Regions from separate parts of the Pseudomonas sp. FG13 genome, predicted to be linked through region 1. Evidence: predicted binding sites of a transcription regulator. Region 1 holds the regulator's gene; each other region holds the start of a gene.
What was found. Region 1 encodes FliA, which starts transcription of late flagellar genes. Its sites were predicted from a motif close to CTAAAGTTTNNNNNNNNNNNGCCGNTAA; they were not measured.
Positions count from the first base shown of each region.

Region 1 (2,197 bases):
TCTGATTGAGCTCGTGGATCATCTGGACTGCATCGCCGAAACGACCTTTTTCAAGGCTTTCGACCAGTTCGCGGGCATGTTTTTTAAGGGTCGATTCGAAATCGCCCATTGAAGCTTCGTTATTCTCCATAGCTCCCCCGTGGCGCCGTTAACCGATGCGTTCGAAGATCTTTTCGATCTTTTCTTTCAACGCCTGGGCCGTGAAGGGTTTGACCACATAGCCGTTCACGCCGGCTTGGGCCGCTTCGATGATCTGCTCGCGCTTGGCTTCGGCGGTGACCATCAGCACCGGGAGGTGCTTGAGTTTTTCATCGGCGCGCACATGGCGCAGCAAATCGATACCGGTCATGCCAGGCATGTTCCAGTCAGTCACCAGAAAGTCGATGCTCCCGCTGTTGAGAACCGGGATGGCAGTAGTGCCATCGTCGGCCTCGACCGTGTTGGTGAACCCAAGGTCACGCAACAGGTTTTTTATGATCCGCCGCATCGTTGAAAAGTCATCAACAATGAGGATTTTCATGTTCTTGTCCAATTCGACCTCCAAGCAGTCTTAAACGCGTGCAGCACCTGAACGCGCCATTTCAATCAATCCGGTACAGCATTCGACAACGGCCCGGGACACAACGGATCGAGACTGCGCAACACGTGCCACGCAAACCCTGCTCGCAACCTCCCCGCACCGATTGTCAGCGCGCTCGCCACTCCCCCAAACGCCCCCGCAAACGGGCGGCGCACTGGCTGTGTAACTGACTGACCCGCGATTCGCTGACCCCCAGGACTTCACCGATTTCCTTGAGGTTCAGCTCTTCGTCGTAGTACAGCGCCAAGACCAGTCGCTCACGCTCCGGCAAATTGGCAATCGCATCGGCCAGCGCGCTCTGGAAACGTTCGTCTTCCAGATCACGCGCAGGCTCCATGTGAGTACTCGCGCCATCCTCGTGCAGCCCTTCATGATCGCCGTCCTGTAACAGGTCGTCGAAACTGAACAGGCGGCTGCCCAAGGTATCGTTCAAAATCCCGTAATAATCATCGAGACTCAACTGGAGTTCGGCCGCAACCTCATGATCTTTAGCGTCTCGCCCGGTTTTCGCTTCGATAGCGCGAATGGCGTCACTGACCATGCGGGTATTACGGTGCACCGAACGGGGTGCCCAGTCGCCCTTGCGGACTTCGTCGAGCATCGCGCCACGAATGCGAATGCCGGCGTACGTCTCGAAACTGGCGCCCTTGCTCGCGTCGTATTTGTTCGCCACTTCGAGCAGGCCGATCATGCCCGCCTGGATCAGGTCTTCAACCTGGACACTGGCCGGCAACCGCGCCAGCAAGTGATAGGCGATGCGCTTGACCAGGGGCGCGTAACGCTCGATCAACTCGTACTGGGCGTCCCGTGCCGATTTTTTGTAGAGGTGGTTGTAACCGCTGGCTGTCATAACACGGGCCCTGCTGTTTGTTGCACGAGACGCTCGACGAAAAACTCCAGATGCCCACGAGGGTTGGCCGGCAATGGCCAGGTATCGACCTTCTGGGCGATCGCCTTGAATGCCAGCGCGCATTTGGAACGGGGGAAAGCTTCATAGACGGCACGTTGCTTCTGGACAGCCTTGCGCACGCTCTCGTCGTACGGCACGGCGCCGACGTATTGCAGGGCAACGTCCAGGAAGCGATCGGTGACCTTGGTCAATTTGGCGAACAGGTTGCGCCCTTCCTGCGGGCTCTGGGCCATGTTGGCCAGGACGCGGAAGCGGTTCATGCCGTAGTCACGGTTCAAGAGCTTGATCAGGGCATAGGCGTCGGTGATGGAGGTGGGCTCGTCGCAGACCACCAGCAGCACTTCCTGGGCGGCACGCACGAAGCTGACGACCGAATCACCGATACCCGCCGCCGTGTCGATCACCAGCACATCGAGGTTGTCGCCAATGTCGCTGAATGCCTGGATGAGACCGGCGTGCTGAGCCGGGGTCAGATGAACCATGCTCTGGGTGCCGGAGGCGGCCGGCACGATACGAATCCCGCCCGGCCCCTGCAACAACACATCACGCAGTTCGCAGCGGCCTTCGATCACGTCCGCCAGCGTGCGTTTGGGTGTGAGCCCCAGCAGCACGTCCACGTTCGCCAGGCCCAGGTCGGCGTCCAGCAGCATGACCCGTCGGCCAAGCTCTGCCAGAGCCAGGGACAAGTTCACTGACACGTTAGTCTT
Region 1 is NZ_JBMDKO010000004.1:84,688-86,884, reverse strand. It holds gene ACODTO_RS05605 (protein phosphatase CheZ) at 1-130, opposite strand, end outside; gene ACODTO_RS05600 (chemotaxis response regulator CheY) at 149-520, opposite strand; gene fliA (RNA polymerase sigma factor FliA) at 687-1,430, opposite strand; gene fleN (flagellar synthesis regulator FleN) at 1,427-2,197, opposite strand, start outside.

Region 2 (2,197 bases), on a different contig from region 1:
CGCAATGATGAAGACCACGGCAATGACCGTGGCAATCACCGCCGAGGTTCGGAAATTGCTGAGCATCGAGTAGGCCTGATCCTTGTCGACCGACACACCGACGTACCAGTTCACCGAGGGCAGGCCCTTGATCGGTGTGAAGGTGACGATGCGGGTATGGCCGTTGACCTCGACTTCGTTGATCTGATTGCTGATTTTCGGCGTGTTTTGCGGATAGGCATCGTTCAGGGTCTTCATGACCAGGGCTTTATCGGGGTGCACCAGGATCTTGCCATCGGCACTGACCAGGTAGGCGTAGCCCATGCCGTCGAAATCCACGGTCTTGAGGTTGTCGATGATGGTTTGCAGGCTCAGGTCGCCACCCACCACGCCGACACTTTGCCCGTTGTTTCTGGATGCGCTGGCGATGGAAATGATCAGTCCGCCGCTGGCGGCGTCGATGTAGGGTTCGGTCAGGGTGGCGGTACTGCTGTTTTCGGCGCCTTTATACCAGGGGCGTACCCGGGGATCGAAGCCGTCGGGCATCTTTGCGTCGGGGCGTATGATAAAGCTGCCCTTGGCATCGCCCAGGTAGGACGCCATGAAGGTGGAGGTCAGCGCCTTCTGTTCCAGCAGGCGGGTGACGCTGGCCTGATCCGGAGTGACGGCGATGTTCTGGGCCAGGTTTTCGATCAGCAGAATGCGGCCGTTCAGCCAGGTCTGGATGTTGCTCGCCGTGACGTCGCTCATTTCATGCAGGTAGCCGTCGAGGTCGTCACGAATGGCGTTACGTTGCAGGTAATCGTTGTAGGCGGTGAAGGATGCAAAGGCCGCGATGACGATCAGGGCGGCGGCAATCAGGATTTTGTGGCTGAAACGCAGGTTTTTGTTCATGGCTCGGGGTTCCGCGGAGTCTTATAGCTCTGGGCGTGCTTTTATATGAAAAGTTCGAAAAAAGGCGCCGTGTTGAAAGTTCTGATATTTCCTTCTCTCCCTGGGGAATTATCCGACCGTGTTTTCACTGAGGTCTGTCGCTTCTTATATCGGCCATACTTGTTCAAAAATTAATCACAGGTGACCCCATGCCTGACTCACTGCAACTCGTTATCGGGGCCGACCTCGCCGGCCAGCCCATTGGCCAGGCCATGCGCCTGGCGAACCGTCATGGCCTGGTGGCAGGCGCCACCGGCACCGGCAAGACCGTCACCCTGCAACGCCTTGCCGAAGCCTTCAGCGATGCCGGCGTGGCCGTATTCGCGGCAGATATCAAGGGCGATCTGTGCGGACTCGGCGCCGCCGGCAACCCCCAGGGCAAAATTGCCGAGCGTATCGCCGGCATGCCCTGGCTCGAACATAAGCCTCGGGCTTATCCGGTGACCCTGTGGGATGTTCACGGCCAGTCCGGTCACCCGCTGCGCACCACCCTGAGCGAGATGGGGCCGTTGCTGCTCGGAAGCCTGCTGGAGCTGACCGACAGCCAGCAGGCTGCGCTGTACGCCGCGTTCAAGGTGGCGGATCGTGAAGGCCTGTTGTTGCTGGACCTCAAGGATCTGAAGGCCCTGCTCAATCACCTCAAGGACAACCCGGCACTGTTGGGGGACGATGCGGCCCTGATGACCACCGGCTCCAGCCAGGCGCTGTTGCGGCGCTTGTCCACCCTGGAACAGCAGGGGGCCGACGCGTTGTTCGGCGAACCGGCCTTGCAGCTCGAAGACATCCTGCAACCGGACAGTGACGGTCGTGGCCGCATTCATCTGCTGGACGCCAGTCGTCTGGTCCACGAAGCGCCCAAGGTCTACGCGACGTTCTTGCTGTGGTTGCTGGCCGAGCTGTTCGAGCAATTGCCCGAGCGCGGCGATGCGGACAAACCGCTGCTGGCGCTGTTCTTCGACGAGGCGCATTTGTTGTTCGCCGATACGCCGAAGGCGTTGCAGGAGCGCTTGGAGCAAGTGGTACGCCTGATCCGTTCCAAAGGCGTCGGGGTGTACTTTGTCACTCAATCCCCGGGCGACTTGCCGGACGACGTCCTGGCGCAGCTGGGATTGCGCATCCAGCATGGCCTGCGGGCCTTTACCGCCAAGGAACAGAAGTCCCTGCGGGCGGTGGCCGACGGGTTTCGGCCGAACCCTCAGTTTGACACCCTGGCCGTGCTTACCGAGCTGGGCATTGGCGAGGCCCTGGTGGGCACCCTGCAGGAAAAAGGCACGCCGGAGATGGT
Region 2 is NZ_JBMDKO010000035.1:20,671-22,867, reverse strand. It holds gene ACODTO_RS22285 (methyl-accepting chemotaxis protein) at 1-873, opposite strand, end outside; gene ACODTO_RS22280 (helicase HerA-like domain-containing protein) at 1,062-2,197, shown strand, end outside.
Region 2: ACODTO_RS22285 (methyl-accepting chemotaxis protein) is a predicted target of FliA. The motif match lies at 1,020-1,047, and genes of this name have one in related genera.

Region 3 (2,197 bases), on a different contig from region 1:
GGGATCATTTCATCCAGGGCAATGGTGTTCTTCTCGCGGTCGACGTCGACCAGGTAGCTCTGGAAGCGTTGGGTGCGTTCATGAAAGGTAATGATCAGTGGATCGTGACTATCTTGCAGCATCCGCAAGTTGCCGGAGATTTCCAGGGGCGTGGTAAGGACCTTAGGCGGTTGCGGAGCATCATCCGCGTTTGAGGCGTTGAACACGGTGGGTCAATCTCCAGGCAAAATACGACTACGAATGGCTGGCATTTTGCCAGCATCTATCGCGGGTTGATAGAGCGCATGCATGGTTCGTTTCATGCCTGGCTGAGCGGGCGATGCTTGACCATTTTGGCGGTCGAGCCGCGAGCATCGTAAAGCGTCGGGATTTCACCGCCATTGAGGATGCGCAACTGGTTGGCGGTAGCGGCCTGCTGGAGTTGGATCGATTGGCCATTGCGGGCGTTGGCGGCCTGGCACTGGGCGAGCAGCTCATTGAGCACTGCACTTTGGGAGAGCAACTGATCGCCGATCGTCGACTGGCTCGCCAGTTGCTCGAGGCCATCGTTGTTCGCGGGCAGGTTAAGGCTGGCGAGAATCTCGCTACGTTTACGGCCATGCTGATCGAGCAAAATGATCAATGCCTGTTTCTGTGCCAGGATATTTTCCAGCAAGGGCATGTCGCGACCGTGCAGCGCCAGGGATTCGGTCTGCAGGAGTTCCAGCAATTGTTGCGCTGGAACAAAATCGTCGATGATCAGTTGCAATAAATGAGTGTCGTGCATGGCTGGCCTTGGGTCTTAGCGTCCAAAAGCCTGCGCAGGCGGCGGCCTAGCGCTGGGCTTCGAAGTTGAGCAGTTTGCTGGCTACACGGTTGCTGTCGACTTTATAGCTGCCATCGGCGATGGCTGCTTTCAACTCGGCCACGCGGGCGTTGTTGACGACAGGTTGATCGCGCAGCTTGTCAGTGACCTTCTGCAACTGTTGAGCCTCATCACTGAGGTGTACCGATTCCCCATTCTTGACGACTGTCGCTTGCTCGGCCGGCGAGGATTTTTCGGTTTCCTTGCTGGCGCTGGGGCGCGTGGTGCCCGTCAATGGTGAAGAGCTGTTTAAACGGTTGAAATCGATGACCATGGTAAAAAACCTCTGGGTATTTGGACGCTTGCCATGTTTTCGGCCATCCCCAAAAAAACTTTAGGCTCATTTGTTCAATGAGCGTGCGCACGTCTGCGCTTGCCTTGCGTAAGGCACAGTCTAGGGAACAGCAGGGTCAAGCGCCAGCTTTCTACCCATTTCCACCGATCGCTACATAGCCACTTCCACCTGGCCTGGGGCTATCACCTGCGCCTTGATGACGCGCTGGGAATTGAGGTTTTTCACCCGAATCTGTTCATTCATGCCGCCATTGGACAGGGCTTCACCAGGCATTCGTACGGCCAGGGTGCCGCTGCGGGCGGTGATCACTACCTGGTCACCTTTACGAACGACTTCGGCCTGCTCCAGATGCACGAGGGTCACGATCTGATCGGCTACCATTGGTCGGACAAGTTTCTGTCCAATGGCCTGATCGACGGAGGTCAGGAAGCCCTGGGTTATCTGGCTGACGTCCCGTTCACGCAGCGTCACGTCCTGAGGTTCAACGATTCCGGCCCGTTTCAATGGTCGGGTGGTGGTGACGATTTCGCGGAACAGGCGCACCTGGGCCGGCACGAATACCGTCCAGGGCGCCGCGCTGTCGCAACGGACCTTTACTGTTACACGTCCCAGGGGCCTGGCGGGGCTTTCCAGGGAGGCAGTCAATTCCTTGTCGCACATCGGCATGCGCAGGCGCGGGTCGATCTGGTTGACTTCGATTTCGTAGCGACCTTCGGTTTGACTGGAAGCCAGATAGTCTTCTACGGTGAATTCAAGAAAGCCCTGAGTGACGCCGATAAGGAGATCAGGCAAGGTAACCGGAGCATCGGCAAGGGCACGTCCCCCCGAGGCGAACAGGCAGGCAGCCAACAGCACACCGAGCCAGAGGCGGCAATGAGTGGTCAGGCGTCGAGAAAATGTCGTTTGTGCGTTCATGCCGGTTGAATAGCAAGCCCCGTGCCGTTTAGTGATGAATGCGCGTCGGACACATTAGCGTTAGGTAGGAGTCAGGGCATGGCGGGAGTGATGGATTCGGTAAACCAGCGCACGCAGCTGGTCGGTCAGAATCGCCTGGAGCT
Region 3 is NZ_JBMDKO010000019.1:82,400-84,596, reverse strand. It holds gene ACODTO_RS16780 (flagellar brake protein) at 1-206, opposite strand, end outside; gene ACODTO_RS16775 (flagella synthesis protein FlgN) at 299-766, opposite strand; gene flgM (flagellar biosynthesis anti-sigma factor FlgM) at 813-1,118, opposite strand; gene flgA (flagellar basal body P-ring formation chaperone FlgA) at 1,290-2,054, opposite strand; gene ACODTO_RS16760 (chemotaxis protein CheV) at 2,133-2,197, shown strand, end outside.
Region 3: flgM (flagellar biosynthesis anti-sigma factor FlgM) is a predicted target of FliA. The motif match lies at 1,155-1,182, and genes of this name have one in related genera.

Region 4 (2,197 bases), on a different contig from region 1:
GGTCGAGCTGGATCTGATACAGCTGGTCGCTCAGGTTGACGATGGTCGCGCCCTGATCGGTCATCTCCTTGCGCGCCTGCACGGCGTCGGCAGTGGCCGACTTGAAGGCCTGCAAGGCACTGCGGTATTGGCTCAGGGCGTTTTCCAGCTGGCGCAGCTCATCTTGGCGGGTGCTAGCGAAATGCAGGTTCAGCGGTTTGAGCGAAGCGATGGCGGCGTCCAGTTGGCCGACGGCTTTCTGCTCCGTATCGGCGTTGCTGTTGGCGGTATAGCCACGAACTTCATAGCGAGCCAGCATGAACGCCTGCTTCGCCTGGGTGATCGCCTGGAACTGTTCGAAGCGTTCATCGCCCGGGGCCATTTGCGCTACATCGGTACCGATCACTTCGATCAGTTTATAGGCGGTTTCGGCGTTGGCACCCATGGCGTCCCGGGCGGTGTTGCCGGTGCGGTAGGCGCTGCGCATTTTGTTCAGGGACGCCTGATAGGCGCCGATGGTCGCGCTCTGCTCCTTGAGCAGCTTGACGTTTTCCGGGCTCTTGAAGCTGCTCAGCAGCGCGTTCTGTTGCGCCACGAAGCCATCGAGGGTGGTTTGCACATTCTGTGCGGCCGTCTCGTCGCCGTTGGTCAGCATGTATTGCAAGCGAGTGACCCGAAGTTTGGTCAGCCCGGCGTTGAGTTGGGTGATGTCACTCATCCAGTTACTGCGGTCGATCAGCCCGCCCAGGCTGTTCCAACCGGTCATGGCCAGGATGCAGGTCAGGAGCAGCACCAGGCCGAAGCCCAGGCCCAGTTTCATATTGACGCTAATGTTGCCAAACCAGCTATTCATCAAATTCCTCCAGGAACGTTGTGCTGCTTGATCGTCGGTTGGCTGGAAGTTTGTTGTTGTTAAGCCAGCAAAATAGGGAGCAGGCCTGTATCGGCCACCGGCTTGATATCTGAAAGATTTTTCCCCGGTACCCAGCTATTCACCGAATTTTCAGGCGCGTGTACCAAGCTTTTTTTCACATCCATTTCACTAGCTGCCTACGCCACCGTCTCTACTGTCACGCCATTGAATGACTGGGGTGGATGCCGTCGGGGCGGCTTGATGTGGAACTGAGACTGAGTTTTTTCGGCTTGACGCGCTCGATCGAGCCCCGCCGGTTTGCCCGCTACCGAAACGCCATCGTCGTCCTGGCCTCGGCATTGCTGGTGATTCCATTGGCTCTCTGGTTGCTGAGCCCGGCGGCGTTGCCGGACCTGGCCCATGGCAATGTCGCCGGCGCCCGGACCTTGGCCGAAGGCTGGGCCAAGGGGGAGGTGATTGTGCTGGTGCGCCATGTCGAGCGCTGCGATCACTCCAAGGCTGAGTGTCTGAACGATCCCGCTGGCATCACTGACCGGGCCCGTGCCGTCGCGGTAGGTCTTGGTGCCCAGTTCGAGCACCTGGGCCTGGACAACACCGACATCTACAACAGTCCGGCCACCCGCACGGCCCAGACGGCGGGGTACATGTTCAACAAGGTGAGTGCTGGCGACGATTGGCTGATCAATTGCCGGCGTGACCTGTTGCGCAATGCCTTGGCCCACAAGGTAGCCGGGCACAACCTGATCCTGGTGACCCATAGCGAATGCATGCAGGCATTGGAAACCTCGCTCAAGCTACCGACCTCGACGTTTGGCTATGGTGCGTCGCTGTTTGTTTCCACAGCTGAGCCACAGGCGCCTCGGTTAATCGGTTTTATCGAAGCGTCTGACTGGCGTTCGGTGACATTTAAGTAACTTTTCCCACGATTAGGACAGCCCATGCTGACGTCTGCTCGCTCCCGTTTCTACGGGCTCAATCTCGGAATTCCCCTGGTTTGCGCTGCCGTGGTGTTCTTGCTGTTCGACATGACCCGCATCGACATTGCTTTCAGCGATCTGTTCTATGACCCCGTGCACCAGCTGTTCCCCCTGGAACACGTAAAGCTGTTCGAAAAAATTACCCACAAATGGGCCAGGATCATTCCGAACTGGACCGGCGAGGCGGCCATCATCGGTGCGCTGTTGTCGTTTCTCTGGCCGATCTTCAAGCCGGAGAAGCGCCCTGGACTGCTGCGTTTCCTGGAGAAAACCCGGCTGGCCGCGCCGCTACGTTTTGCCTACAAGCACCGTCGTGATTTCCTCTATGTGGTCTTTGCATTTTCCCTCAGTACCGGGGTAATCCATT
Region 4 is NZ_JBMDKO010000066.1:22,227-24,423, forward strand. It holds gene ACODTO_RS27485 (methyl-accepting chemotaxis protein) at 1-832, opposite strand, end outside; gene pmrG (lipopolysaccharide core heptose(II)-phosphate phosphatase PmrG) at 1,096-1,767, shown strand; gene ACODTO_RS27495 (phosphatase PAP2 family protein) at 1,792-2,197, shown strand, end outside.
Region 4: ACODTO_RS27485 (methyl-accepting chemotaxis protein) is a predicted target of FliA. The motif match lies at 920-947, and genes of this name have one in related genera.